3 regions of the Sporosarcina sp. P19 genome follow, and region 3 is predicted to be linked to each of the others. Evidence: riboswitches for the same ligand, from Rfam matches in the RefSeq annotation. Region 3 holds a riboswitch; each other region holds the start of a gene.

Region 1 (10,614 bases), on a different contig from region 3:
AAAGCTCTAAACGATGAAACGAGAAGAAAAATACTCACTCTACTCAGTGAAAAAGGTTCTTTAACTGCCAGTGAAATACATGAAGAATTCAAGATGAGTAAGCCGAGCATTTCCAATCATTTAAACATCTTACGTACCGCAGGGCTTGTCACATCGGAGAAAAAGGGACAGTATATTTACTACACTCTCCATACAACAGTTCTGCAAGATCTTCTTGTTTGGATGATAAAATTGAATAAATAAAGTGGTGAAATACTTGAGGAAGTGCACCTATACATATATGTGTCATGTGTGGAGTTGCCTCATTTTCAAAAGTGAATACGTAGCTATGAGTTAAAGCTACGGGTGCTAAACAAGGGAGATGGGGAAGTGATAGTACGGTGTTGAGAATACAGGAGTGTTACTATAACTACTATATTCCGACCCAACAAACAAAACTCATTTTTGTTTGTTGGGTCGGAATGTGTAAAAATACCCGTGTTTGAAATGAACGTGAATGTATATACATTCCTGAAAATCTCATGCACAGGTATTTTATGATCAGCTATACATTTCAATCGCATCACGAACTAGGCTTTCTTTAATGTGATAATGTGTGGCTTGCCATGTTGCTTTTTGATCTTTTACAATTAACAATTGCGGCGATTCATGTCTCACGTGTAAATCACTTTCAATCGCTTTCGAAATAGCTTGATCCGTTTGTACGACAATGACATAGAGGGGTAAGTCCGTAACGAGGTTATGTAATTCTTTTTTTGCGGATAGGCTACTGAAACATGTCAAACTCATTTTAAAGAGAAGAACAGATTGTTTTATTGAACTTTCCCTAACAGTATGCCATTCCTCTATAGTTTTAATGCGTTTCAATTTAAACCCTCCAGTTAATAGGTTTTATATGATCTATACAGTTTCACTATATACCCCTGACGGTATACAATCAAATTATTGATATTATTCATCGTACTGCCACGATTTGAAGAGTCATTTCACCGCCTGGTGTTTTAACTACTACTTGTTCACCAATAGAACGTCCTACTAAGCTATTGGCAAGTGGTGATTCAATTGAAATGATCCCGTTCACTATATCAGCTTCTTCGACACCAACTATTGTATAGGTTTCAATTTCGCCATCCGGTAGTTTTATGAATATCACAGGTGCACCAAAAACGACAGGATCTGTTCCGTCATTCGGTACAGAAGTTACTTCTGCATATCGAAGTCTATCTAAAAGTAGTAAAACACGCTCTTCCATTTGTGCTTGCGATGTTATTGCAGCCTCGTACTCAGAGTCTTCTCTAAAATCAAAAATTTACGTGCGTTTTTAATGCGCTGTAATGCATCTTGTCGATTTTTGAAATCCATTTTCTATAACTACAGAACTCTATACAATCTTTTATGTAGGTGCAACTTAACTAGATTGGATTCGTTTACACTAGTAGTTAACTCAAGATAGAGAAGTAATATATAACAATTCTTACTAGGGGAGGTTCCGTGAAGATATTTTTTGAAAAACATAAAGTACTAGTATTATTCATGTTTGCTTATTGGGGCGTCTGTCTAGTCATGCTCTTTAAGAGTTTGGATTTCCTCTATGCGGCGTTGTCATGGAATGTGTTATTGGCCATAATACCGTTATTCTTCATTCGTCAAGCGGTCATGACGGTAGGGCAGAGAAAAATTAGTTGGTCTGTTTTCTGGATATTGCTTTGGTTATTTTTCTTCCCTAATTCCGTCTATCTCGTAACGGATTTTATTCATATAGCGAATGAAAAGTTCAGGTGGATGGCAAATGTAGGACCATATGCGCCAGGTGGCGGTATAGTATACAGCCATGACATTTTGATATGGACGAAGTTGTTAGTGATTGCCATGGGCTTCTTTTATTCCATCGTAGTAGGACTGGAGTCTGTTTATATTTTCGAACAGATTGTCAGAATGAAGTATTCAAGAAAGATCGGCTACGCCAGTATTTTAAGTGTCAGTTTGCTGACAGGAATCGGTGTTTATATTGGGAGGTTTCTACGTTTCAATAGTTGGGATATAGTTTTCAATCCACTCCAAGTGTTACAACAAGTGGCGGAAGTAGATCGATTTGCGGTACAGTTCATTATCGCTTTCTCTGGCTTTGTTTTATTTTGCTATATGCTGTTTCGATCGTTTAAGGAAAAGTAAGAAGTGCACTTGTGCCGGCAATACACGTGGATGTTTAGCTATTCATGTGTATTGCAGACACAGGTGCTTTTTGATTCTAAAGGGGAATGAATGTTTAGTTCACTTTCAGCAAGGGAAATTACATGGATGAGACGAATAGAAGAGTTTACTTTTAAAAAAGGAGTAAGATAAAAATGGAACAGTTGAAAGTACAATCGATGCGATTGAATGATGGAACGAGCCTTCCTTCAATTGGTTTCGGAACGGTTAAAGTAAAAGGTGCGCAAGGTGTAGTCAGTACGTTAACAGCGATTGAAGCGGGGTACAGACTGATTGACACATCAACGAATTATAATAATGAAGGAATGGTAGGAGAGGCGGTTCGGCGGTCATCTGTACCTAGGGAAGAACTGATGATCAGTTCCAAACTTCCTGGAGCTTCACATGATTACGAAAGAGCAATTCTGATGATCCAAGAGTCACTGTACCGTATCGGAATCGACTATTTTGATAAATACTTGATTCATTGGCCACTTCCAAAACAAGATCAATACGTAGAAGCGTGGAAAGCATTAGTCGATGCGCAGAAATTCGGACTGATTAAGACGATTGGTGTTTCTAATTTCTTACCGGAACATCTAGAGCGTATCATTGAGGAAACAGGTGTAACGCCGGCGACCAATCAGATTGAACGACATCCGTATTTTAACAATAACGAACTAGTAGAATACAATAAAAGCCGCGGTATTGTAACAGAAGCTTGGAGTCCTTTAGGGCGTGAATTAAATGACGTGTTAGAAAATGAAACGATTGTTTCGATAGCTAAAAAATACAATAAGGAACCAGCGCAAATTATTATTCGTTGGAATATACAGAATGATATTTTAACGGTCGTAAAATCATCTAACTATGCCCATCAAAAAGCGAATCTCACTGTATTCGACTTTGAATTGACCGAAGAAGATATGAGACAAATTGATTCCTTAGATAAAGGCGAAGCGGGAAGAGTAGAAGGGCAGCACCCGAATGAATATGAAGAGTTTGATTAAACGTATCTTTTTTAGTAAAGGGGATCATTGAAAAATTCTGCGATTTCAGATCCTGTTATCCTGATAAAAATGACCCACCTAGGTCCGCATTGCAAAGAGGCGTGGTGGGTCGCTTTTTATTGTACCAACATGAAATCCAACGTTTAAAGGACAACGGCTAAACGTATTTGTGTAATCGGACGCGTGAATGGAAAACGATAGTACGTCACAATACCGATAAATTTTTCAGGAAGCTAAAAGAGCACAAATCCTGTTTTTGAATAGCAGAACATGTATTAATAATGGACACTCTCGATCTTCAAGCATTTCATACACTTCCTATATGTTACGGTTTCTGTATATTCGTGTATGCACTGTGCTTGCAGGAGAGCCAACTGTTCTTCTAACTGAAGAAGATTTCGGCGTTTTACAGAGATCTGCTGTATTAACTGTTCAGTTGTCATAACTCCTTCACTCCTTATCAATGATAGATTTCAGCACCAGATTTTTTAAATTCTTCAGCTTTCTCCTTCATGCCATTTTCCATTGCTAGCTTCTCTTCTAAACTGTTTTCATCAGCATATTTTCTAATGTCGTGTGAAATTCGCATACTGCAAAACTTAGGTCCGCACATCGAACAGAAATGGGCGATCTTGGCTCCTTCAGCAGGCAATGTTTCATCATGATATTCCATCGCGCGTTCAGGATCCAAGCTTAAATTAAATTGATCTCGCCAACGGAATTCGAAGCGGGCTTTTGATAATGCGTTGTCACGTTTGTATGCATTCGGATGACCTTTTGCTAAATCAGCTGCATGGGCTGCAATTTTATACGTAATGACGCCTTCACGCACATCATCTTTATTCGGTAGACCAAGATGTTCTTTAGGCGTTACATAACATAACATCGCTGTCCCGAACCAACCGATCATAGCCGCACCAATAGCAGATGTGATGTGGTCATAGGCAGGCGCAATATCTGTCGTTAAAGGACCGAGCGTATAGAAAGGTGCTTCTTGGCAAATCTCCATTTGCTTCTCAACGTTTTCCTTAATTAAATGCATAGGTACATGTCCAGGACCTTCTACCATGACTTGCACATCATGGGTCCAAGCAATTTTCGTCAGTTCTCCAAGAGTTTCAAGTTCAGCGAATTGAGCCTCGTCATTGGCATCAGCTATTGAGCCTGGACGTAATCCATCTCCTAATGAAAACGCGATATCGTACTGTTTCATAATTTCACATATATCTTCAAAGTGTGTGTAGAGAAAACTTTCTTTATGATGCAACATGCACCACTGGGCCATAATAGAGCCACCTCGTGAGACAATTCCAGTCACACGATGAATCGTCATGGGAATATAACGCAGCAGAACACCCGCATGAATTGTAAAATAGCTGACCCCTTGCTCTGCCTGCTCAATCAATGTATCGCGGAATACCTCCCATGAGAGATCCTCCACTTTGCCGTTTACTTTTTCCAACGCTTGATATAATGGAACCGTTCCGACGGGGACAGGTGAGTTACGGATGATCCATTCACGTGTTGTATGAATGTTCTTTCCAGTTGATAAATCCATGATATTGTCTGCGCCCCAGCGTGTAGCCCATGTCATCTTTTCCACTTCCTCAGCAATTGAAGAGGAGACGGCAGAATTACCGATATTCGCATTGATTTTCACATGGAATTTACTTCCGATAATCATCGGTTCCGCCTCTGGGTGGTTGATATTAGACGGGATAATTGCCCGTCCTTTCGCTACTTCATCCCGTACCAGTTCAGGGGTTACATTTTCACGGATTGCTATGAACTCCATTTCAGGTGTAATGATTCCTTTGCGCGCATAATGCATTTGTGTAACATTCATGCCGTTTTTTGCTCGTAATGGTTTACGTTTCAACAATGGAAATTCTGCTTCTTTTTGCATATTTTCCATTGAACGATATCCGTTATCCCGTGGTTTCACTTGCCTGCCTTCATATTCTTCCACGTCATTTCGTTCAACTATCCAGTTCTTCTTGATAAGTGGAAGTCCTTTTTTGATATCCACTTGATAACCAGCTTCCGTATATTTACCGCTTGTATCATAGACACGGAAAGGTTCATTCGCTATTTCACCTTGCTCAGTTATAGTTGGTGATAGCTCAATTTCGCGCATCGGTACAAGTATGTCTGGACGATTTCCTTGTACGTAGACCTTTCTACTAGCTGGAAAACATTCATGGATATGGATTTCTTCTCGCTTCTCTTGCATTTTGTCATCGTCTCCTTTTAAGGGGCGACATGACTCGATTCAAGTGATGGGAATCGGCAACAAAAAAGACCAGTTCCGTAGATAGGACCTGGTCTTCAAAACGCATAAATACGCGTCGCTGATAAAATGAAAACTTCCCTACGCTGGTACGAGCCAGATCAGGTCCAAAGAGTCCGGAATGCGTGTACTGTCATTCCATCTCAGTCCAATAACGTTGGACACCCCTAGTATTAGTATTTAATTGTTCGAACAGGAATAGTATACCATACCTTAATCGGTTTTTAAAGATTAATTATTCTGTTAATTTTCATAAGTTCCGTTATTTACATGTAACTAGTGTGATTGGTGAGGAAGCAGAAATGCAGAATCAGAAAAAACCTTCGATATACTCTGCATTCAGTCTGGTAGGAAGTTAGTGGGAAAGTATATCGCTGGCTTGTCTGTAAAGATCATTCTATGGACAAGCTATTTTTATAAGATCTTTTCAACACCACTCAAGAAAGCATGTAATGATGAGAAGGGAATGTCTTTGTATGACTTGTAAGATGCATAAATAGTGATGACGTGAGATAATCAAAAATGAAAAAATAAAAGAGGAAGGATCAGTGTAGTAGAGTTTACATTGTATAACATATCTAGGATTGAGAAGGATGAATGCTATGGGGAAGTAAAGTCACATACATATTTTGTTTTTATCATGGTGCTTGTCATAATATGCATCAAGTATGCAGTAATTGAAGCAATTTTTTTATTGTAGTCTAGACACGCTTGCATACAGCTAATTAGAAATATCATTACTATGGAGGAGGTAACCAATATATGTCCTATGTTTTACTCATTATTGGATTTGTATTATTAATAAAAGGAGCCGACTATTTCGTGGATGGCTCTTCAAATATCGCAAGACTGTTGCAAATTCCACCTATTTTGATTGGTCTCACCATTGTAGCGCTCGGAACTAGCTCACCAGAAGCGACGGTCAGTATTATTGCAGCGATGGGCGGAAACGCGGACGTCGCAGTAGGAAACGTAGTGGGAAGTAATATATTCAATATCACCATTGTTGTCGGAATGGCAGCATTTCTGTTTCCGTTGAAGGTACAAAGTGAGACCATCCGAAAAGAGATTCCGTTCACTTTATTAGCAAGTATCGTCATGTTGGTGTTGATGAGTGATATGGCACTGCAAGGCTTCAGCAGCAATATGATTACGCGCGGCGATGGAATCATTTTCTTGATATTCCTTTCAATCTTTATGTACTATGTGATTGAACTTGGCCTCCGAAGCCGTCAAAATGCCACGCTTACACAACCCACTGAGAACGTGAAGTGGGGGAAGAATATACTTATTACGCTAGTCGGGCTGGCGGCGATTATATTCGGAGGAGATTTGGTCGTCGATAACGCCACGAAAATCGCTTATTCTCTTGGCATGAGCGAAACATTAGTCGGTCTTACAATCATCGCAATCGGAACGTCATTGCCTGAATTGGTTACATCAATTTTAGCGGCTTTGAAAAAAGAAAGTGAAATTGCTTTAGGGAACATCGTCGGGAGCAATATTTTCAACATCCTGTTTGTTCTCGGGGCTTCCTCTGTCATTACGCCCATCGCGGTGAACGATAAAGTATTTATCGACGTCATCATTATGATTGTTTTGACCTTAGTATTGTTGCTATTTTCTAGAACGGGCTTCAAAATTGGTAAGCGTGAAGGGCTCATGCTAGCTGTAGCTTACGTCGTGTATCTTGTGTATGTTATTTTACGTAATTAAGAAAAAATCACCTTGGTCCGTTGCAGCAGGACATACCTATTCCTATTTTTATCACAATAATAGAGCCTGTCGTTGGCACACTGATCAATATCAAAAGGCTACTCTCCATTCATTCATGGAAAGTAGCCTTTTTTATCTTTATAGCATGAGATGTAGTTATCTCCACTTATAGCCGATGCCCCAAACTGTCACCAAAATCTCGTCAATTGGAAAATTTGGTTTCCTCAACTTATCCCGTAGATTTCGAATATGCGAATCGACTGTCCGAACCTCTGTATACGTGTCATATTCCCAAGCTACTTGAAGCAAGTCTTCCCGGGTAAACGTCCGATTTGGCCGAGTCATCATTGCTTCTATAATATAGAACTCCTTTAACGTAAGTCGAACTTCATACGTGTCATACAGGATGGAATAGGACTCCAAGTCAAGAGTAAATGGACCTTCATGAATAGTCTTCGATTGATTTTCGTTCTCTGTACGCCGTAATGCCACGCGCACTCTCGCGATGAGTTCACGCTCGTCAAATGGTTTCGTAATATAATCATCTGCCCCTAGGTCAAGTCCTTTTACAACATCGGATTTGTCGGATCGAGCCGTTAATAAAATTACAGGTACAGTTGAAACTTCTCTCATTCTGCGGCAAACTTCCCATCCATCCATACCAGGCATCATGACATCGAGCAACACGAGATGTACATCCTCCACCTTGAATAACTCAATTGCATTTTGGCCGTCAGTCGCTTGCAAACAGCGATATCCGTGTGGTGCGAGGAATAGTTCGAGCAGATCGAGCATGCGTTGTTCATCATCAACAAGCAAAATGGTCTTCATATGCGTCACCTACCTTCAATATAATCGTACCGTGAAGATACTCCCTTGATCTAATTCACTTTCTACCTCGATCGTGCCACCGTGCGCTTCTGTCAATTCCTTCACTGTCGCCAAACCAAGACCAGCACCGCCAAATGAACGGGAACGAGATTTCTCGACACGATACAGCTTTTCAAATATTTGTTGCTGATTTTCCACTGCGATGCCGCATCCGCTGTCTTCGACTTGTAATAGTACATGCTTTTTATCTTGAAACGCACGAATGATTACGGTGCTACCGGTTTCAGAATAGTGAAGCGCGTTGTCTAACAGATTAAGAATAATTTGTTCGAGGCGCATTCGGTCTGCCACGATAGGGAAATCGCGGACTTGTTCGATCAGAAGCGTAATTCCTTTCAAATCAAATGATGGTTGGACAAGCTGCACAATATCTCGGATGAACTCCTCAGCAGCGAATTCGGATTTCGTCACAGTGAACGTCATTTCATCCATTTGCGCTAGATCCATCAAGTTTTTCACGAGTGTTTTTAAGCGCTCAGCTTCTTCTTCAATTATCGATAAGTAGTTGAATCGTTCTGTATCATTCAGTTCTGTACGCTGAGCGACTTTGGCATAGCCGATCAAATACGTAAGGGGGGTTCCCATTTCATGAGATACAGACGCTAGAAATTCTTTTCGTTCACGTTTGACACGACTCAAGTCATTCGATAATTTCCGGATGGAGGCTGCCAGTTCTCCCAGCTCATCATTAGACAACTTCGGCAAGTCCACATCATACAAACCTTCACTCATCTGTTCCGTTGCTTCTTTCATCCGAATGAGTGGACGTGTCAACCATTTGGATAGTAATAAGTAAACAACAAACAAAACGACAATACTTCCGCCACCTGCAAGTAGAAAATGGGCGTTAAGTTGATTGACAAGTTGTCGGATTGGAATAGTACTTTGCAACATGACGAGAGTCCCTGAATTGCCTTTTACTTCAAACGGATGCATGCTGACAAGATAAGGAGACGTTTCCCAATCCACGGGTAGTATAGTATCTTCCGTTAGTTGCGTGTCGTGTAGTTCGGATACGTATGGAGTGAGAATTTCTTCGTTATCCAATGAATGCTGTACGATATTTCCTCTATCATCGAGAATCGCGACGTCTCGTTCGCCACCGCTTTCCATAAGAATAATATGGTGTAGAGTCGTTTCCGTATAATTATCTTCCAACACATTTCGATGATTGCTACCCGTTTTTAAGAGTCGATCTAGTTCTTCATCCACCCGGGCATGTGTGATGGTTTGATGTAAATAGACCATCAGCAATGTATCCAAAATAAGAAATGAAATGATGAATGAAGCCGCTAACTTCGTTGAAATTTTATTCATAGCATGCGCTCCTTTTCCCTCTATTGAGCAGTATAAGATAAACGTATCGAAAATGTATGCAGAAAGCACCGATTACGTGTTTGATTAGCAATGCTTATACAAAGTCCATACCAACATCTTTACATTAGCCTTATTGCAATTAAGGAGTTTAAGAAGTTTAAGGACATTAAAGCTTCGCTTAAAGCCAGACGAGAAATTGTTATGCTAGTAGTAATTAAATAAAATGACATGAAAACAAAAGAACTTTCGGTTTCTGTTGTATTGGTTTATTAAAGTTCAATTGATTCTATATGGGTGATATCGAACTTTTTTATTTCTCGAATTATAAAAGAAGATGGTTGAAATGGAAAAAGTGTAGACTTTTATGAATGAGCAGAAGTCGTTGATTTGGAACAGGTTTTTCAGCGATATGAAACAAAGAATGACCCAAATACACCTTTCTCTACTACTCGCGATGGGTTATTTGGAGTAGCTGGCGCACAAGGCGGCTATGTAGGCCCTCCAAAGGCTAACGTCATAAGTGAAGCTGACATTTGAGTTCATTCTTCAGAGGGATATGTATGGCACGAATTCGGTCAGAAACGTGGTCAGGCTGTTGGTGCCTATGCAGTTATACATAACAAGCAATTTAAATCTGTTGCTGTGTTTGTGGACTTTTAGGAATGCTATTTAGCTAAGTCGGGAGAGTTATACAACCGATAATGCAATAAAAATGGGTTGGATCACATACCTTGCACGATGATTCAAAAGGTTGCCAAGTCCTTCGTTCTCCTTTGTCAGTTCCCGTTTGGTGGTCTATACCCTCGTGAGGAAATATCGCGAAAGGAAAACAATAACAGTAATAGAGCAAACATGGAAGTGCCAATGGAATCTACTCTACCCCCCCGACAAACAAGACGTCGTTGCGGGAAATCAACAAGCTAATGAAGCTTCAATTCATCAAACAAATGACAATAACGTTGAAGTGAATTTTATTCCATAAAATTTTAAAAAAGGGTTAGCCCTAAAACCGTGCTATTTACAAAATTGAAGGTGTTAGATAAGGCTACAAACGAAGTGAATCGGGTTTTAGTGAAAGTAAAAGAGGATGTAATCGGACCCTTTAGTTATGTTCATAAGTAGGAGTCAGCTTTGGTCGTTAAGAAAGAGAATGGCATCAATTTCCTTGATCCGATGCAGACTCCCATAGAAAACGGAATT
Region 2 (10,614 bases), on a different contig from region 3:
AGATGAAAGCGGGGCTGATCAGCTTGTTTTCAATGAATTGTACGATCCGGAAAGCCGTGTAGCAGAACGTAAAGTAGCAGAGGCTTGTGAGAAAAGGCGTGTTCAAGTGCGTTCATTCCAAGGGACACTACTCGTTGCGCCTGATGCGATTTTTAATAAAACGAATCAGCCATATAAAGTATTTACGCCGTTTTGGAGGCGACTGCGCCAAGAACCGATCGCGACACCGCTTGCGGCGCCTGAACTCGTGCCGTCTACTGCTACACTACAGTCATTGTCTTCAGATCAATGGGGCCTGTTATCGGATAAACCTTGGTATGACAAGCTCGCCAATCATTGGCAACCTGGAGAAAAAGCCGCAATAGAATGCTGGGAAACGTTCCGAGATAGTGGATTATACGATTATTTAGTGGAACGGGACCTTCCTGCAAAAGCTAGTGTTTCACGAATGTCGCCTTACTTGGCATGGGGAAATGTTAGCGTACGTTCACTATGGCATGGCGCGGTAGCTGCGGCGGAGGACGTCGGTGATCAGCAAGTCGAAGCTTTTATTCGGCAATTGGCGTGGCGGGATTTCGATAAGTACCAGCTACTGTACTTTCCAGAGATGTTGACGAAACCTGTGCGACCGGAGTTTGAAAAGTTTCCGTGGCAACCTAATGATGGTCAGCTGGAGGCATGGAAAACTGGGCATACCGGCTATCCGTTAGTCGATGCGGGAATGCGGGAATTATGGGAAACCGGCTATATGCATAACCGTGTGCGGATGGTCGTAGCTTCTTTTTTGATCAAACATTTATTGATCAATTGGCGGGAGGGCATGGCGTGGTTTGAAGAGACGCTCGTGGACTTGGATTTGGCGAACAATGCGTTGGGATGGCAATGGGTGGCGGGCAGTGGCTTTGATGCCACACCATATTTTAGAGTGTTTAATCCGATTCTTCAGGCGGAGAAATTTGACGGAGAAGCGCAGTATATAAAAAAGTGGCTACCCGAGTTAACGGATATGCCAATAAAGTATGTATTTCAACCGGCAAAAGCACCAAATGATGTATTGGAATCAGCAGGAGTTACGATTGGTATAACTTATCCCGCTCCGATTGTTGACCACCAAGCTGCCCGTGCACGTGCATTGGCAGCGTATGATACATGTAAAAACTCTTAAATCTCGTCAATCGATTCAAGTAGATGAATATGTTGTAGATGCAGCCGATCCGCCCAAATGAACGCTCCGTATCCGCCCAGATAAAATTCGGTACTAGGATGTTGGCCTGCAAACTCGTCCAACTCCTTTATCATCTGCGGATCCTTCTCAAACGGAAACGTAGTGGATGCCGACAACAACACTTTGGCAGGCTGGATCTTTTCTACAAGAGACTGGATAGCGCCAGGAGCTGGTGTAGATCCAATCATCGCTGTACGCCAACCTTTGAGCATGAGTTGCAGTAAAAAAATATGCACCGGAATTTCATGTGATTCATGTGGAAGGCAAGCGCCTAGCAATATGGGTGAGTCTTCCCGATAGTGAAAGTTGCGCCGTAGCTGGACGAGTTGATCCCGTACGACGAGACTCGACAAGGCTTCCTGATATTCGTCCCAATCACCACTTGCCCAGTGATCGCCTACTTGCTGTAAGAATGGAATAACGATTTGCTGCAGATGGTGTTCAAGTCCTAATCGATGATAGGCCGCTTGTAAGGAGAAGTTTAATTCTAGCTCATCACAATTTGTACCGTGACGCAGTAAATCGCTCAGTGTATCTTCTAAATAGGGATTTTCAGGATTCGATGGAATAGTGGAGTTTTTCTTGGACTTTGCCATTTCAGCTGCTTGTGATAGCGCAAAGCCATCTTCTGCATAGCGCTTCATTAGCAAAAATAATCGAATGTCCTCATCATGATAGATTCGATAGCCATTATCGAGACGCTGTGGAATCACGATATCATAGCGCTCTTCCCACTTCCTCAAGACTTGCCTCGACAAGCCTGTTTGATCTGCAACCTGTTTAATTGTATACGTAGGGGTTTCAGGCGACGGCTTCAAAGCAATCAACCTTTCTGTGTACTAGAATTAGCGATCAATTATCGCTCTGTTCTTCATGTCTAACATTATACATAGATTTGACGAGACAAGTCAAATTTGTTATTTTTACATTCTAGGAAGGTGTCAAAATGAAAACTACATATATTGTACAAGGTACGTGGATCGGTATCGTAACGGGTATTTTTCTCGCTGCTTTTTTAAAATCAGTGCAGTCGCTTACAGGGCACAAAGTATATACGTTGTTGTTGAATGTAGATTACATACCTATTATAAAAGAGTATGCATTTCCAGAAGTAATTGAGGTGTTTTTTCATCTGATTGTTTCGGTGGTGCTCTGTATTATACTGGCGATGTTGTACGATAAAAGTAGTGGTTTCATCCGCAATCATGCGATTATGTTCCCTTTTTTAGTGAATGTCGCCATCGGTTTAGTACTATATCCGACGACTTCATTTTCTGACAGAACACCAAATGTCACGAACATGGTTTCCTTGTTCTGGTGGATTGCCGGACACGCTGTATATGGTTTCATCGTAGGTTTTTTGATCAGCAGGAAATCAAAAAGTATGAAATAGGTCTATGCAGTCAATTATTCTAGTATTTATAGTTAGAACTATGTATAATTAACTTATACAAACATTATACAAAGTGTAAACAACTAAGAAAATAGCAGTTTGTTCGTGTCGGTAGAATAAAACGGAAGATCAGACTATGAATTATATTGATTCATGGCATATCGAAAGAAGTAGCTATAAATGTCCGATTAAAAGGAGTGAGAATGAATGTTTTTAGCCTGGAGCGAAATCAAGAAGAATAAATTACGGTTTTTACTCATTACATCGATTTTGCTATTGGTGTCGTTCCTCGTGTTTTTCCTATCCGGACTGGCAAATGGATTAGCCAGCATGAACAGGGAAGCAATTGACACTTGGAAAGTCGATGCGGTTTTACTGACAGAGGAATCGGATAAGAGTTTATACGAATCGGCACTCAACAAGGAAGCAGCCGATGAGCTGGATGCGAAAGAAACGGCTGTTGTTAGCCAAATGGGTGCCATAGCGAACAATGGTGATACCAAGCAAAATGTTATGCTCTTCGGTATTGATAGGGAAGAGTTCATTAAGCCGGAAGTTAGTGAAGGGGACCCAACGTTTTACGTTCAAAACGGCGTCGTGGCATCCGACGTGTTGAAAGATGAAGGCTTTAAGATCGGAGATACGCTCGAGTTGTCATCATCTGATACGGAACTGACGATTGTCGGCTTCACGGAAAAAGCGCGTTTTAATGCATCGCCTATTCTCTACATGAAGTTAAATGATATGCAAAAAATTAAATTCGGTGACGCCTATGCAATGAATAAAGACGTAGTCAATGCGGTTGTCGTCAAAGATAAAGACTGGGATACACTATCCTTGCCCGACAATACGGAAATCATTGAAACAGAAACGTTTATCGAGAATCTGCCAGGTTATACAGAGCAGAATTTGACGTTAACGTATATGATTTACTTCCTATTTGTTATTTCAGCTGCAATCGTTGCGATTTTCTTGTACGTATTGACAGTACAGAAAATCAGCATGTTTGGTCTGATGAAAGCGCAGGGGATTTCCAGTGCTTATTTGGCAAGATCGGTTGTCGCACAGACATTCATTCTTGCGCTAATCGGGGTTGTCCTCGCATTTGGTCTGACCTTACTTGCGGGAAGCTTTCTGCCGAATGCAGTTCCTATCATGTTCGATATACCTACCATGATACTTTATGGTTTGATTTTAATAGTAGTGGCGATTCTCGGAGCTGTCATTTCGGTTTGGACGATTATCCGAATTGATCCGCTCGAAGCGATAGGGGGGTAAGACGATGGTACTGGAATTACGAAACGCGAAAAAGACGTTCGGTGAAGGCAATACGCTCGTTGAAGCGATGAAGGAGACCAATTTCATAGTCGAACGTGGCGAATTGGTCGCAGTCATCGGTCCATCGGGTTCAGGTAAAAGTACGTTCCTGACGGTGGCTGGCGGTCTACAATCTCCAAGCGAAGGGCAAGTCATCATTAATGACAAAGAGTTATCGCAGCTGAATGAAAAGCAGCGTTCTAAAGTCCGATTACAGGAAATTGGTTTTATTTTGCAAGCTTCCAACCTCGTGCCGTTTTTAACTGTCGATGAGCAGCTGGAATTGCTGAATAAAGTGAAGAAAGATAATATGTCAAAAGACGAGCAACGTAAGCTATACGAGGATTTAGGTATTACTAAGTTACACAAGAATTACCCTTCTGATTTATCGGGCGGCGAGCGGCAGCGTGTGGCGATTGCCAAAGCGTTATTCAGTAAGCCATCAATTCTTTTAGCAGATGAGCCTACCGCTTCACTCGACTCTGATCGAGCGTTTGAAGTGATGGAGTTGTTGCGTAATGAAACGAAGTCTAATCAGACGGCGACCATTGTTGTGACACATGATGTACGGTTGATTAAGTACGTGGATAAGGTATACAAAATGACGGATGGTGTGTTGAAGTTGGAGAGTACGGCTGAGAAGGATTTGGGTTTGACTGAGTGAGTGGGATGTTGAATAAGTAATGAAATAAACGCTTCAGACGGCCGTTTTATGGCTTTCTGAAGCGTTTTTATATTTGTGGGATTGTGGGGGCGCGCTCTATGTTCGATGTGGAGCGCTCTATGCGTTGTGTTAACTGCTCTATATAGCGTGTTAAGCGCTCATAAAACTGTGGGAGCGCTCAATGTAACGGGCTACCCGCTCTATGTGACATGTTACCCGCTCAATCCAGAGTTTACTCGTGGAGCCGCTCATAAAATCGTGGCAGCGCTCAATGCTGCGGGCTACCCGCTCAATCCAGCGAGTTAAGCGCTCATAAAACTGTGGGAGCGCTCAATGTAACGGGCTACCCGCTCTATGCGACACGCTATCCGCTCAATCCAGCGAGTGAACCGCTCATAAAATTGCACGAGCGCTCAATGCCGCCAGCTACCCGCTCTATCAGACACGTTATCCGCTCATGAAACCACGCACGACTGCTCTATTCTCCAACCATCACCCGAGCAAACCAGCCACAATCTTCCGAGCAGCCGTGATATCCTTCGTTCCATGCACCAACATCCGGCCATCGCGGAATAACACGAGGCGATGGTCGTTATATTCACAGGAAACTAAATAAGGGTTTTGTTTTAAATTAGAAACGATATCGCGGATGGATTCGGCGAATGGTATTAGTTCTACTTGTCGGTTTTTCGGCCATGTCAGTTGCACGGTATCACGTCCGCACAGTACAGCGGTCCGCATGACTTCGTTGGCAGACAGGTAAGGATAGACAGGGGTGTCTGAGCAACTTGGACAACCGGGCTTCTTCATGCTTTGCACGTTCATTGCGGCGCGTTCGCCTGTCCATAGATCAACGGATTCGAGGCGGGGTTCCACCGTCGCGCCCGTTATACACTTCAGCAGTTCGGCGGTTTGACGGGCGGCAGTTGTGACAACGATTGGCGAGATGACGCCGACTGTATCGCAAGTCAAAGACTGTGGCGGCAAAGCTTCGAGCAGACAATGGAGGCAAGGTGATCCTTCTTTTACACCGATAGGAAACGTCAGCCCGTAGCTACCGACGCAAGCACCCATGAAGAATGGTATGCCGAGTTGTAATGCAGCGTCGTTTGCTAATAACCGAGTTTCTATATTATCTGTGCCGTCGAGAATGAACTGATGTCCTTCGAATAACTCGAGGACGTTTTCAGGCGTTACATCCGCCACAATCCCGCGAACTTTCACATCGCTATTGATAGCACGCAATCTACTTTCCGCTGCGATCGCTTTCGGCAATTGATTGATCACATCTTGCTCTGTGTATAATTGTTGTCTATGAAGATTAGTCCACTCCAAAATATCGCGATCGACAATCGTCAGTTCGCCGACACCTGCACGCACCAGCATCTCCGCTCCGGAAGAGCCGAGTGCACCAGCTCCTAAGACGAAAACTTTTGCCTCGCGGATACGTTGTTGCCCAACTAGTCCGATAGGTGCAAACAGCTCTTGCCGAGAATATTTACTGCTCAATTTGTCACGAGCCCTTCAGTCGGACTGCTAGCTACGCCATAATCGCGTACTGGCATACGTCCTGCCTTATAGCCGAGGCGTCCCGCTTCAATCGCCAACTTCATTGCCTCTGCCATCATGACAGGATTTGCAGCTTCGGATACTGCGGTATTCAGTAAAACGCCGTCTGCTCCGAGTTCCATCGCAAAAGCCGCGTCTTTTGGCGAGCCGACGCCTGCGTCAATGATGACAGGTACATTGGATTGCTCAATAATAAAGGATAAATTCAGTGGGTTCAGAATGCCTCTGCCCGAACCGATCGGCGCAGCACCTGGCATGATAGCGTGAACACCTAATTCACATAGTTTTCTTGCAAGCACTACGTCGTCTGACGTATAGGGTAATACAATGAAGCCTTCCTCTAACAGCATTTCCGACGCGCGTAATGTTTCCACGGGATCGGGGAGCAATGAACGGCTACACCCGATGATTTCCACCTTTACCATGTCGCAAAGTCCGGATGCTTTTGCGAGACGTGCGATATGTACAGCTTCTTCTGCTGTGCTTGCTCCTGCCGTATTCGGTAGCAATGTATAGCGTGTTAAATCTAGTTGTTCGAGGAAATTGGGCTGTGACTTCTCAAAAATATCCATGCGTCGTACCGCGAACGTCAGGATCTCTGCTTCTGATACCTCAACTGCTTGCTTTTGTATTTTAAATGAAGGATATTTCCCCGTACCTAGTAATAACCGTGAAGAGAATTTTTTATCTGCTATTTTTAACATTTTCATCCGCCTCCTACAAAATGTATGATTTCAATTTGGTCTCGGTCCATAATTGGTGCGTCATAGTAATCTTTCTGCAAAATCTCTTTGTTTTTCTCCACAATCAAAATACGATCGCCAAGTCCTAAATGCTCAAGTAACTGCTGAATCGTCCCTACTTCCGGAACGACCGAATACGATTTTCCGTTCAAATCAATCATTTTCTCCATCAGACGACACTCCATTTCTATAACTTTGTAAGACTTTTAGTGAATGCATAGGGGATAATACGGCAGCACCTGCTACATTGTTTCGCTGTAAATTGGGCAAGTGATGCGGCTGAATTCCGCCGATTGCATACACGGGAATCGAACTACACTCTGCAATAGAAAACAATTCCTCCGTTCCGCGCGCTGGCAGTCCGGGCTTCGATTTCGTCTCGAAAACATGCCCGTACAAAAGCCAGTCTGCTCCTTCTTTCACAGCTTCCTTTGCTTCTGCCAACGAATGAATCGAGCAACCGAATGCCAGCTCAGGAAATTCTTGATGTGCATCTGGTAAAGACATGCCATAACCGGTCAGCTGTACTTTTGATAGGTTCAGCCTGCTAGCTAGGTGAGGTCTGGCATGTAGAATGAGCTTGTTGAGTGGAAATCCAGCACATGCAAGGCGCGTGACTATATTTACAAGCTGTTCATCTGTCTTGGACTTTTCCCGCAAAATGATGGCGTCAAGAAACGGTGCAGTCTGCTGCAAGTGTAGCGTCAGTTCATCAATTGAAAGGCGGTCGTCGGTCACGCCAAGTAATTTCATTCATTCCCCTCCAATAGAAAAAACCACTTCCCGAATCGGAAAGTGGTAGAAATGTCGACAGAAATATATCCGGAACGACTCGCCACTTCCCTCCGCAGGTGCTAATCTGTTCAGGTGATAAGGGTTTCAGAGCCACACTCTTTTCTCAGTCCTTGTGAAGGATTCCCCTAATGGTCAAAATATTTAGTTTTCATATCTAGCATATCATGTGTATGGCGGAATGAAAAGAGTTTCTTTTACATATGTACTCATTCAGCGATTTGATTAGCGATACCGATTTCTACACTATTTACAGTGATTTCCATAATTTTGTTGTTTCAAAGGATGCTTGCTTCTTGTAGAGTCGGTTCCATACTTGCCTTGATGGAAGAGTACGTATGCTACTTAGTACATATTTCAAAAAGCGCTCCGAATAAAAGATAGAAGGTAACTGTATGAAAGTATATGATTCATTTCCTCCTCTTTAAAGTGTATGTGTGATCCTAAGTATAAGAGTATTTTGTGAAATCTGCCGTGATGCCTATCAACTTTCGTCAAACAATACTTTTTCTTCTCGTCAAAGTGCTTTATACTGAATAGGTAGTACACATTTATGAATAGAGGAGAATCGTACGGATGAAATTAACCTATTCTGGTAAAACGAAAGACGTCTACCGCTTGGAAGATGGCCACGTGCTATTGAAATTCAAGGATGATGTAACAGGGGAAGATGGTGTATTCGATCCAGGTGCTAACACAGTAGGCCTGACGATTGATGGTGCTGGGAAGTCTGGACTTCGCATGACGAAATACTTTTTCGAGAAATTGGAGGAGCAAAACGTACCAACACATTATATCGATGCTGATCTGGATGAAGTAACGATGACGGTGAAACCTGCTACGGTCTTTGGTAAAGGATTAGAAGTGATTTGTCGATACCGTGCGGTCGGAAGTTTCTTGCGCAGATTCGGTGCGTATGCTGAAGAAGGGCAAGTATTGGATGCTTTCGTGGAAGTGACGCTAAAAGACGATGAACGTCAAGATCCACCTATTTCAGAAGATGCTTTGGCGCAACTTCATATTTTAACGCATGAAGAATACGCAACGCTTAAAGAATTAACTCAACAAATTTCTGAAGTCGTTCGATCAGAGATGGCGGAAAAAGGGTTAGAGCTATATGATATCAAATTGGAATTTGGTCGCGATCCTGAGCGAAACATCATGTTGATCGATGAAATTTCAGGTGGTAATATGCGTGTTTATCAAGGGGATACATATATTGCACCAATGGAATTAGAAAAGATATTGTTTTCATAAAATTCAACCGGAAACGAAAAATGTTTCCGGTTTTTTATATTCGCTCTTAGGCTATACGCTGTCTGACTTAGCAGCTTTTTACTTTTTAATCAAATAAATAAAATAATATATTTACTGTTGACAACGTTTTCAGAGTTTCCTATAATTACAACCAGTGTCAGAGGAGACACATAGTTTGCTTCTTCAACAGTGTGTGAACGTTGGTTGGATGAATGCGTATGGTAGTAAATTCAAGATATTGAAAGTGTCTTTCATATCAGCGAATCTTTAATATATCTGCTGTTTCCATGAACAAAAGCTCCCCGCTTTTGTAAAGGCGCTCTTTTTTGCACTTCATACCGCAAGGCAGAAAGATAGCACCCATAGTAGCCAGCACGAATCTCCATTTTGGCTTTTCTACGTAAGTACCCTTGCTATATCCGCTAGATTCATAAGAAGAATCTGCCGAGCGTGTTTGCTCGGTCCTTAAAACCTCACATTGATGACTATTCGACGAACGTATTTCAGTTAGATCGTGTTCTCGGATAAAGAAGCACACATCTTAGAGAATTTCAGATGATGAAAATTTGTAAAACTACATGTAAGAGAACTTGGAGGAGAAACTGTTTGCAGATTAAACACAAAGTTTCGATTGCAGGACTAGATCCGAACGATCCGTATTCATTTCGTATTCCGACTGTAGAAGATGGAAAGTTCATCTGGCAGCTCATTAAGGATACGAAAATACTCGATTTGAATTCCTCCTACAGTTATTTGCTGTGGGCAGATCAATTCAGCGACACGAGTATCGTAGTAGAAGATCACGGAAAGCTTGTAGGCTTCATTTCAGGCTTTATTCAACCAAAAGCGCAAGATACCTTGTTTATCTGGCAAGTGGCAGTCGATGAATCTGTACGAGGTAAGCGTTTGGCTTCGCGTATGTTGCATACGATTTTGCAAAGTGATGCATGTCGGAATATTCGGTATCTAGAAACAACAGTTACGCCATCTAATATTCCGTCAACAAATCTATTTAAAGGCTTAGCACGTGACTTAGGGACGGAATGCACGATCACAGATGGTTATACGAAAGATCAATTCCCGGGTTGCGGGCACGAATCAGAAAAACTGTTCCGCATTGGACCATTCTGAGAAACTGGCCGATTGTCGCAACTTGACACTGGAAAAATACAGAATCTAACGGAGGAATTAATTACACATGGTACTGACAAAAAGTCAGAAAGTAATGGAAGTATTCGAGAATCGCGAGTCGCAAGTGAGAAGTTACAGCAGAAGTTTCCCAACAGTTTTCAACAAAGCAAAAGGCTATAAGATGTGGGACACGGAAGGTAAAGAATATATCGATTTCTTCGCCGGCGCAGGTGCTTTGAACTACGGCCACAACAACGAAAAAATGAAAGAAAAGCTGATTGAATATATTCAAGATGATGGAATTTCACATAGTTTGGATATGGGCACAACGGTTCGTAAAGAATTTCTTGAACGATTTAACGAAGTGATCTTGCAGCCGAGAAACATGGACTATAAAGTAATGTTTCCTGGTCCTACTGGGACGAATACAGTCGAAAGTGCACTGAAAATTGCCCGCAAAGTAACGGGACGACAAAATATTGTAAGCTTTACGAACGGTTTCCACGGCATGACGCTTGGCGCA
Region 3 (10,614 bases):
TTGCAAATTATATACTAGTTCAGAGACTTCTTCCTCTACATTCAATTGATCGCCGAAGTCTTCTCTTAACATATTCTTTACTTTTACCTGCTCTCGCGTTTCTTGAAAGTACTCTTCATCAATGAATCGCAGTAATTCTTCTTTTCCAGGTATGTAATATGGCTTTCCAGCTGCATTTCGTTTTAGGTTGTCCTTTTCATCCTCTTCGCTAGTCGCTTCAGCTACAAATTCGTTTGATTGAATATAAACGAAGCTCTCCTCTAGTTTTTCTTTCACTTGCTCTGATTGCAAAAATCTTTCCACTTCATCCAATGAAATCTCTTCTTTGTTTTGATTATTGTAGATCTCAACCACTTTTTCAACAGGCACAATCCCATATAGATTTGTGCACGCCACGATATACTTCATTACCAATTCTTCATTCATTATATACACGCCTTTCACTTATCCGGATAAATTCCCTATGTACTCTTTCTGTATTGTATCAAAACTATTGTTCAGTACGAGAACTATTTTGATCATTCAAGACGATGTCATAATATACTATACCAACTAGAAAAATCAGGAGGAATAGTATGGGTGCTATAAACGGCAAGGAGTTTGTACGTAGAATGAATGAGCAAAACGCGGAGATTTGGCTGGATGGGCAACAATTGAAAGGACCTATCTCTGAACACCCCGCTTTTAAAGGGCTTATCGAAACGAAGGCTTCCCTATATGATTTACAACTGTCACCTGCACATAGATCTCTTATGACATATGTTTCGCCAGTCACAAATGAGCGAATTGGAATTTCTTACTTACAACCTAAGACCAAAACAGATTTGCAGAATCGCAGAGTCATGACAGAAGAATGGGCAAGACTTTCTTGCGGCTTACTTGGTAGAAGTCCCGATTACCTTAATACGGTAATCATGAGCTTTGCCTCTTCTTCGCCTCACTTGCTCGGCAAGGAAAACTGCTTTCCCGAACATATTCAAGCGCTGTATGAACGAGCACGAGAAGAGGACCTATCTTTTACTCACACCTTCATCACACCGCAGACTAATCGATCTCAAAGTGCCTTTAATATGTCAGATGAACCAGTCTCTGCGAAGATTGTAGGTAAGACATCGAAAGGACTTATCATTAAAGGAGCTAAGCTACTTGCAACACAGGGCGGCGTGACAGATGAAGTATTGGTATTTAGCACGCCTTCATTTCTTGGGGATCCTGATGAAGCTTTCGCCTTTTCCATTCCCTCCGGAACAGAAGGTTTGCGTTTTCTTTGTAGAGAATCATTTGTAGGAGGGAGTTCCACATTTAATTACCCACTGAGTTCAAGGTTTGAAGAGATGGATGCTGTAGTGGTTTTCGATAATGTTCTCGTCCCATGGGAGCGTGTATTCTTTCATCACAATGCCGAAGTAGCTTCAGAGTTTTTTTCCATGAGTTCGTTCCATCCATTCGCCACACATCAAGTCATTACGAGACAGATCGTCAAAACGGAGTTCATGCTGAATTTAGCAGAGCAGCTCGTTCAAACGATTAATATAGCGGAATATCTCCACATTCAAGAAAAACTGTCTGAAATAATTATTGGACTCGAAACAATGAAAGCACTGCGAGATAAATCGGAAGCTGATGCAGCACTCGATCAATGGGGGTATATGTGTCCAAGTGCAATACCACTTCAAGTAGCCAGCAATGTTTTCCCGAAAGTCTACCCGCGTTTCAGTGAGATCATTCAGCTAATCGGAGCAAGTGGAATGATTGCGTTACCCACCGATAAGGATTTCCATTCGGCTATTCAACCTGATCTCGCAAAGTACCTGCAAGGAGCTACAAAAACCGCGGTAGAACGTGTACAACTGTTTCGTTTGGCTTGGGATTTGACGATGAGTTCGTTCGGCACAAGACAAACACAATATGAACGGTATTTTTTCGGAGATCCGGTTCGCTTATCAGGTCATCTATACCGATCCTATCCGAAAGACGCGGGGCAAGAAATGATACGCGGTTTACTTTCCGATTAAATAAGAAGTCTGCAATTCACCTAAACTATTCGGATGCATGTCTACACAAGTGGTTCACCAACGACATCAAGACTTACATTTTCTTTTATCAAAAAGCTCCCGAATAAAACAACTCCCCTAGGCCATGTTAGATGGCATAGGGGTGTTGTTTTAATTAATAGGTATTTCTTGAAAATCGATGCGAATAAATTTACCCGTTTCTGCTGAATAGGTGACAGTCACTAGCACACCGAATTCCCGTTCTTCCTCTTTTAACCAAAGCTGGAACTTTTCCGTGTTTGTAACTTTCTTTGAGTCAGTTGCGATATGCAAATAATCCTTGATATCTGCATGAGGATACTTGAGCATCGTTTGCTTGATAGCAAGCCTTGACCATTTGGCGTATGCCGGTACTTCCACTTTACTAAGTGCAGCAACTGGCGCATCACTAGTGCCCGACCCACTTGTCAATAAAACTCCAAGTGCCAAGCCTATTTTCGCAAAGATGGCGCACACCTCCTTTTAAGAATAGCATGCGCTGATTATAACCATTCAATTCTAAATAAAAAAACATCCAACTAAAATAGTTAGATGTCTCTTGTATATTAAATTTTTATTGTCTGTTCTTCCTTCACACCAGGCCACATTTGTTTCGTATACGCCATGTCCCAGAACATATACTCATAACGAGTCGTATTAAGGAAAATCTCCTCTAACTTCGCTAATTCCGATTCAGGCTTACCTTTTGCTGTTTCATCCATTAAGTCTAAGCACCAAGTAGCCAACTCCCCGAAGTCTTCCGATGAATACATGCGAATCCAGTCACCGTACAACGGATGATCCAACGCACCTGGCAACTCAGAAAGCTCTTTGCCGATCTCCCAGTAGCTCCACGCACACGGCAATAATGCAGCGACTACTTCCGCTAAAGAACCGTTTTGACTAACATGCAACATATAGTGCGTATACGCTAGGACAATGGGTGACGGCTTGGCATTCTCTAGCTCTTCTTCTGTAATACCAAAGCGAGCTGCATACTTACGATGTAGATCCATTTCCGTGTTTAGTGTACCGTTAAGTAACGCTGCAAATTTCCCCATCATCTCTACATCGGTAGCCTTCATCGTGCCTACAGCAAACACTTTCGCGTAGTCAATTAAATACAAATAGTCTTGCACCATATAAAATCGAAACTTCTCCTCATCCAACGTACCATTTCCAATTTCTTGGACAAATGGATGACTATGATTCTGTCTCCAAATTGGTAATGTCTTCTCTAATAAGCGCTCAGTGAACTTCATGTATACTCTCCCCTTTTACGTAGTAAATGAAAAAACCACTTCTTGACCAGAAGTGGCGGAGAGACATCACAGAGCCAGAAATAAGCTACGTAACATCTGCACCACTTCCTTACGCCGGTATGAACCGGATCAAGTTAAAGGGTTAAAGCAATATGCTTCTCTCAGCTCCACAGAGCACCCCTAGCGGTAACAACTATTTCATTTGTATATCCATTATAGGCATATCTTGTCAGAAAAGTCAAACGAATTAAGATTATAAACGGCCCAACATACAACACAGTGAATGGCAACAGTCCTCAAGTTGATGGCATTTAACCGAATAAGTTTATTTTTAGTGAGAGTCACGCAGTTTCAAATCTTTATTCTAGATGTTCTTTAAGCTTTTTCTGAACATCTTCTTCTATTTTTTTCACGCGCTCTTCTTTTAGTTTACGTCTTGGTTTAGGATGAAACCATTCGATTTCACCGTTAATAAATGTTCCTTTAAACTCTTCACCCTGGATCTTTAATTTAAATAACTGAAGTGGCCGAGTTTGATTTCTGCTAATCGAACGTTCGATTTCAATATCATCTGCTTCATTTCGAATCCCTTGCTCAGATAACAATTCCAACACTTTATTCTCTATGGCAATTACCTCTTCTTCACCGACGTCTTGCTTCGGATGTGGATGAAGCCATTGGATTTCACCATCATGATAGTCACCCTTATAATTACGACCTTCTATGATGAGCTTAAACTGAATTCGCTCGTACTGCCTGTCTTCAAAAACTTTTTCCGCTTCAAAGTCGTCTACCACAGGAAACACCTCCAAAAATAGTAACAAGTCTCTTTTTTATAGAATAATTCATCTTACTTCATCCATCACTACTAATTCAAGCTATTTGGCACAAAGTTAGATTTTTCCATCGTTCAAGTTTACTTATAAGGATCCTTTTCAAATATAAATAAAATTTACATATATCTAAGCAATAAGTTGTTGTCAAACCAATCACTGTTCTAAGGCACTTGTTATAAACGCAAAATTCAGTGGAAAAATGATGTTCACGGCCAGATTAAAAGCCGTTCAGTCTATTGCCCCTTTGCTCATTACAAGTCAGCATGCCAAATTCACACTTGGGTAACGGTCTTTTTAAAGACATTCATAATAAGCACGAATGTTGAGCCTATACACCTAAAACACCTGTAATTCCACTTGGATTGACGACTGGTTCCAGCCTATAAAGTGTTATTACTCATATGTTTAATGATACCCTAATTTCTGTGTTTCAATCATTTGAAATGACACTCTAACTATTTTATTGGACTGGTATCTAAGCTGTTCGAACACACTCCAATGCGCGAACTACTAATCATATAATAATTTATATATAAACAGCAAAATTAACAGGAAAAGCCCAACAACTCTTTAGAATTGTCGGGCCCTGTCTAGTACTTCCTTAAAAAACTTGGTTTTGTTTGATACCATTCGTCGCTAATCACGTGATGGCACACTGAAATAATTCGTTCTATGACCTGTGTATAGTTTGCTAATATACGGATGGTGAAGCCAGGAACAGCAAGTTTAGATAATCCAAATGTAAATTCTCCAGCCTCTTGTTGAATCGTTTCATACAATCGATCCAATAAAGCATCGCTTGTCTTTTCTCCAACGACAATTAAGGAACCTAAATGTGTGTATCCTTCCATAAAACCTAACTCATTCATATGCTGAGATGCTGGATGAAGTTTAATATGGTCAAAGGCAACAAGTTGATTTTCCATATAAATCTCCGTTTTCAAACGGAGCATATCGTAGCTGAACTTTTCTCCTTCCGGCGACCATCCGGGAGTCAGTATATCGGAATATAGCAATGTTGCGCCTTTTTCCATGTATATACTGTTTTTTTGATAACAACTGGCATCTTTGTATGCAATAAGTGCATCCGGCAAGTACTCTAGATAACTGTCTTTTTTCATATGAAAGATCGTCTCTTGGTACACTGGCTTGGTGGGCGTTCTATATACTTTCGTCGACGACTGGGTCGTCAACGTCAGCATCGCTCGTTCACCAAGCGTGACTTTCATTTGATACCGATCTCCATCTAAATAGCCACCGCCAGGATTTAATAAATAATAGCATGGATAACTATTCTTATTGAAATAGACAGGGCGCATCACTTTAAATGCACCCTGGAAGTAGACACTTTTTGCCACGGAGCGTCCTAAGCGGTTTTCCATGACAAGGTCAAGAACGCCTGTCCATTCAGACATCTTGTCCTAGTCCTTTTAACAAAGCATGTTTCCTGACCCACTCTACTACTTCATCTAGCCCTTGATCGTCTTTTAAATTAGTGAAAAAGAAAGGCTTATTTCCTCGGAATACTTTTGTGTCAGACTCCATGACTTCAAGACTTGCCCCGACATATGGCGCCAAATCTGTTTTGTTTATAATAAACAAGTCAGATTTAATCATTCCTTGTCCGCCTTTGCGCGGGATTTTTTCACCCTGCGCCACGTCAATTATATAAATGGAAAAGTCTACGAGTTCCGGACTGAATGTAGCCGCTAGATTATCGCCGCCACTCTCTACAAAAATCAACTCTACGTCGGGATGCTTTTCCTGCAATTCATTAATCGCCGCAAAGTTCATCGATGCATCTTCCCGAATTGCCGTATGTGGACAGCCTCCTGTTTCCACCCCGACAATGCGGTCTTCTGGAAGAATACCGTTGGCAACTAAAAACTTGGCATCTTCTTTCGTATATATATCATTTGTAATGACAGCCATACTTACTTCGCCCTCTAAAGCGCGTGTAATCTTTTCGACCAGCATAGTTTTTCCTGCACCAACTGGTCCACCAACACCTATTTTAATTGGTCCCATTCTAAGCACATCCTTATTCTCAATTTCATTGTGTTCATTACGAACTAAAAATACGTATCCCAACACGTTCGTGCTGCATTTGTGAAAGCTCGAGTCCTGGCGATACGACTCCAAACTCTTCTTGATCTAATTCCATAATTTTGTCTGTTGTTTGCTGAAGTTGTTGTTGAAACGTATAAATAATCTTCTGTCCCGCAGTTTGTCCAAGCGGGATGGCCCGCACGGCATTTTGTACGAGACTAACAACCGTCGAATATAAATAATATAAAATCGTTGTAGTCTTTTCTACTTGAAGGTGATGTCCGATCATTGTAAAAACAATAGCCGGATGTCCGAAAGCTTGTTTGTCACGAATTTTCTGCGCGTAGATAGATAACACTGGTATTTTGTAAATGGATTCGGCAATGTCTAACATTCTGTCACCCATACGTTGTGTTCCATCACGTGATTCACGGGCAAGATTCTGTACAGTCAATATGCGATCCAATTCCCAAATCTTATCAAGATCATCCACATCAAGCGCATCATAAACGAGTCTTACGGCCAAGCCATCTGCATAAGCAAGCTGTTCATGCAGATAGACATTCAACCACTCAGAAAACGTATTGGCATCGGTGACCTTGTCGTTTTGGATATACGTTTCCAGTCCAAATGACTGGCTAAAAGAGCCGATCGGAAAACTTGAATCGCATAGCTGTAACAAGGACAGTGCGTTATTAGTCATGGCTATGTCCGATATGACGGAAAGCCTTCGCAACTTTTCGTTCTTCACGCTTGAACGGAATACCCATTTCTTGTAGCAATTCCTCGACTAAATAATCATACTGAACGAGCATGTCCTCATCCTCAAACTGCGCAGGTAAATGACGATTTCCGAGCTGATGAGCAATCGTTCCCATTTCAAGCATCGTGCGCGGGCTAATAATAATTAAATCGTCAGAAAGTACGTCAATCAAAATAACATTCTTATCATCCATAAAAAGAATGTCTCCCACTTCCAAATCACGCGGTTTTTTTAATCGAATTCCAATTTCACGCCCGTGATCAGTTTCCACACGTTGGATCCTTTTCATTAAATGCGCACTTTCTAAGTACACTTTCTCTTTATGAAGGCTCTCATACTTACTTGGATCTAAATCTCTAACGTTCATTAAGACTTCTTCTACAATCATTTTCTTCACCTCAGAATAAGAAATAGCGTTGCCCCATAGGTACTACGTCAATCGGATCACACGTTATAAGTTTTCCGTCAATTTTCACTTCATACGTTTGTGGATCTACATCAATGTGGGGTGTAGCTGTATTTAATTTCATATCTTTTTTCGTGAGACTGCGTATATTACGAACAGGCAGTACCACTTTTTCAAGTCCAAGCTTCTCTTTTATTCCTTGATCATATGCAATTTGGGAAACAAATGTAATAGAACTTTGCGACAATGCCTTACCGAGTGTTGCATACATCGGACGATAAATCATTGGTTGTGGCGTCGGGATCGTCGCATTGGCATCTCCCATTAAGCTAAAGACTGCCATTCCATTTTTCAATATCATTTCCGGTTTAACGCCAAAGAATTTTGGATCCCATAGGACAAGGTCGGCCATTTTCCCGACTTCAATTGAACCGATATACTCCGATATGCCGTGAGCAATAGCAGGATTAATCGTATATTTAGCGACATAGCGCTTTACCCGATTATTATCCGAATACTCACTATCGCCCTCCATAACTCCAAGCTGTTTTTTCATTTTGTGAGCTACTTGCCATGTGCGAAGTGCAACTTCTCCGATCCGGCCCATCGCCTGAGAATCTGAGCTTGTCATACTAAAGACACCTAGGTCTTGTAAAATATCTTCCGCTGCAATCGTTTCATTGCGAATACGTGAATCTGCAAATGCGATATCTTCTGGCACGGAAGGATTTAAGTTATGCGCTACCATCACCATATCCAAATGCTCATCAATCGTATTAATTGTATACGGCAATGTCGGATTGGTAGAAGCCGGCAACACGTTCATCATGCCTGCCGATTTAATCAAATCCGGAGCATGTCCGCCTCCTGCACCCTCTGTATGGTACATATGGATACCGCGACCATCAATGGCTTTGATCGTATCTTCAAAAAATCCGGATTCGTTTAATGTATCCGCGTGAAGTGCGACTTGCACGTCATATTCATCAGCAATGCGTAATGCATGATCGAGAACAGACGGTGTCGCGCCCCAATCTTCATGAACTTTCAAACCAATCGCACCGGCAATTATTTGTTCAGCTAATGGGCCTCCTGCTGCTGCATGCCCTTTCCCTGTTAATCCGATATTGATCGGTTGTCCATCCAAAGCCTTCAGCATGGAATGAAGATGCCAAGCACCTGGTGTGGCAGTCGTGGCTCTAGAACCATCTCCTGGTCCAGCTCCACCACCGATTAGTGTTGTCGTTCCCGCAGTAAGTGCGACATCTACTTGTGCCGGATTAATAAAGTGCACGTGCGTATCAATTGCACCGGCAGTAATGATTTTACCTTCACCCGAAATAACTTCAGTGGACGTTCCAATAATAATATCCACTTTGTCTTGTACAAGCGGATTACCCGCTTTGCCGATACCCGAAATTTTGCCGTCTCGAATTGCTAGATCGGCTTTATATATTCCTGTATAGTCCAGCACGACAACATTTGTAATAACTGTATCAGGTACGCGTTCATCTTCTTCGCGCGTTATGTACGGGTGTTGGCCCATTCCATCGCGAATGACTTTCCCGCCACCGAACACAACTTCTTCGCCATATTTCGTGTAGTCTTTTTCGATTTGGATAAATAAATCTGTATCTGCTAGTCGGACAGAGTCTCCGGTTGTCGGTCCGTACATTTGAGCATATTGCTCTCTATCCATTTTAAAACTCATTTTGTATTCCCGCCTTCCAATGCTCCGTCTACTTTATTGTGAAATCCGTACACTTCTCTTTCTCCAGCATAGTCAATTAGCTGTACTTCTTTTTCATCGCCCGGCTCAAAACGAACAGCAGCGCCTGCAGGAATATTTAAACGTTTACCATACGTCACATCCCGATCAAACTTTAACGCAAGATTCACTTCATAAAAATGATAATGGGAACCAATTTGGATGGGTCTGTCCCCATGATTAATAACTTGTACATGTATATTTTCTGCACCTTCATTACAAATGATTGGTTCATCTTTTAAAATGTATTCGCCTGGTATCATCGTTACGTCTCCCTTCTATTCATAAACAATCTATCTTATCGGGTTATGCACTGTGACTAACTTCGTCCCATCAGGGAATGTTGCTTCTACTTGAATGTCATCAATCATTTCAGGAATCCCATCCATTACATCTTCACGAGTTAAAATCGTCGCACCATAAGCCATAAGTTCCGCAACTGTTTTCCCGTCTCTGGCACCTTCCATCACCTCATATGTAATAAGAGCCATTGCTTCAGGGTGATTCAATTTAAGCCCTCGTTCCCTCCGTCTTCTGGCAACGTCTGCAGCAACAACGATCATTAACTTATCAATTTCACGCGGTAGTAATCGCATTGTTCAACCTCCTAAAATAAATAATATATTGCAGTAATACACTTCTCCAATTAAAAATGTAATATTCTATAAAGTGTAAAAATTATATTAACTTTTTATCCTCTTTTGATTGCTTTACATATTTTGATTCATTCATATAATTCCATTGATAAAGCGTGTGTGTATAGAGAGGTCCAACTTGTCACAGTTTACCCAAATGCAAGTTAACATAAACGTTGTCCACATAACACTTCGCCGACAAATAAACTATTGTTAGCGGCCAAAATAGTTTTTCGGTCAAGTTGTCTCTAAATTCGAATCATATCATAAGGTAACGAGTTGTTTAATAAATGGTCTAGTCGCAGTTGATTCGTTAAAGACTCATAATATCAGGGGGTGATCCGTGAGCCTCTCAACTAGCTAAAACAACTGGGAATGAAGGGTGGTTTACTTTCTTTTTAGAAAGTGAATTGGAGTTACTGCTACTAATTTATTGTACAGTTTCTCGGCGAAGATTCAAGTGTTCCCGCTTACATAAAGAGCTGGCGAGATATCTACTTAGAAAAGTACTGCTCAAGCTAAACACAAAAAAAGCCCTTCTCATTAAATAATGAGAAGAACTTTTGAAAAAACAAATTAACGTTTTGAGAACTGAGGTGCACGACGAGCGCCGCGAAGACCTGGTTTCTTACGTTCCTTCATACGTGGATCACGTGTTAGGAATCCTGCTGATTTAAGTGCTGCACGGAAATCAGGATCTACAGTAAGCAATGCACGAGCAACGCCGTGACGGATTGCACCTGCTTGACCTGTGTAACCTCCACCGTTAACGTTAACGTGGATATCGTAGCTTCCAAGTGTTTCCGTTGTAACTAGTGGTTGTTTAATGATTTCACGAAGTGTTTCGAATGGTACGTAGTCT

What was found. A riboswitch is a leader RNA that binds a small molecule or an ion and turns the genes downstream of it on or off. The one in region 3 is predicted to bind thiamine pyrophosphate.
Region 1: it holds a riboswitch for thiamine pyrophosphate, as region 3 does, so the genes downstream of both, thiC (phosphomethylpyrimidine synthase ThiC) here and tenA (thiaminase II) in region 3, are expected to answer to the same signal.
Region 2: it holds a riboswitch for thiamine pyrophosphate, as region 3 does, so the genes downstream of both, CSV74_RS09835 (thiamine phosphate synthase) here and tenA (thiaminase II) in region 3, are expected to answer to the same signal.

Annotation. Positions count from the first base shown of each region.
Region 1 covers NZ_PDYR01000003.1:193,223-203,836, reverse strand. Annotated here, with positions in the region: gene CSV74_RS05785 (autorepressor SdpR family transcription factor) at 1-243, shown strand, start outside; gene ytxJ (bacillithiol system redox-active protein YtxJ) at 541-867, opposite strand; gene CSV74_RS05775 (GreA/GreB family elongation factor) at 956-1,252, opposite strand; gene CSV74_RS05770 (DUF1361 domain-containing protein) at 1,492-2,172, shown strand; gene CSV74_RS05765 (aldo/keto reductase) at 2,346-3,200, shown strand; gene thiC (phosphomethylpyrimidine synthase ThiC) at 3,661-5,433, opposite strand; TPP riboswitch at 5,552-5,669, opposite strand; gene CSV74_RS05755 (calcium/sodium antiporter) at 6,253-7,206, shown strand; gene CSV74_RS05750 (response regulator transcription factor) at 7,363-8,037, opposite strand; gene CSV74_RS05745 (HAMP domain-containing sensor histidine kinase) at 8,053-9,414, opposite strand; gene CSV74_RS16595 (hypothetical protein) at 9,802-9,951, shown strand.
Region 2 covers NZ_PDYR01000008.1:13,270-23,883, reverse strand. Annotated here, with positions in the region: gene CSV74_RS09875 (cryptochrome/photolyase family protein) at 1-1,165, shown strand, start outside; gene CSV74_RS09870 (MerR family transcriptional regulator) at 1,162-2,043, opposite strand; gene CSV74_RS09865 (hypothetical protein) at 2,172-2,618, shown strand; gene CSV74_RS09860 (ABC transporter permease) at 2,826-3,896, shown strand; gene CSV74_RS09855 (ABC transporter ATP-binding protein) at 3,901-4,599, shown strand; gene CSV74_RS09850 (ThiF family adenylyltransferase) at 5,092-6,108, opposite strand; gene CSV74_RS09845 (thiazole synthase) at 6,105-6,878, opposite strand; gene thiS (sulfur carrier protein ThiS) at 6,875-7,081, opposite strand; gene CSV74_RS09835 (thiamine phosphate synthase) at 7,065-7,664, opposite strand; TPP riboswitch at 7,735-7,843, opposite strand; gene CSV74_RS09830 (phosphoribosylaminoimidazolesuccinocarboxamide synthase) at 8,280-8,960, shown strand; gene ectA (diaminobutyrate acetyltransferase) at 9,567-10,091, shown strand; gene ectB (diaminobutyrate--2-oxoglutarate transaminase) at 10,159-10,614, shown strand, end outside.
Region 3 covers NZ_PDYR01000006.1:94,330-104,943, forward strand. Annotated here, with positions in the region: gene CSV74_RS08550 (hypothetical protein) at 1-426, opposite strand, end outside; gene hpaB (4-hydroxyphenylacetate 3-monooxygenase, oxygenase component) at 576-2,015, shown strand; gene CSV74_RS08560 (DUF3889 domain-containing protein) at 2,166-2,465, opposite strand; gene tenA (thiaminase II) at 2,600-3,295, opposite strand; TPP riboswitch at 3,385-3,487, opposite strand; gene CSV74_RS08570 (YheE family protein) at 3,655-4,092, opposite strand; gene CSV74_RS08575 (urease accessory protein UreD) at 4,722-5,546, opposite strand; gene ureG (urease accessory protein UreG) at 5,539-6,159, opposite strand; gene CSV74_RS08585 (urease accessory protein UreF) at 6,197-6,883, opposite strand; gene ureE (urease accessory protein UreE) at 6,876-7,331, opposite strand; gene ureC (urease subunit alpha) at 7,342-9,060, opposite strand; gene CSV74_RS08600 (urease subunit beta) at 9,057-9,380, opposite strand; gene CSV74_RS08605 (urease subunit gamma) at 9,411-9,713, opposite strand; gene rpsI (30S ribosomal protein S9) at 10,329-10,614, opposite strand, start outside.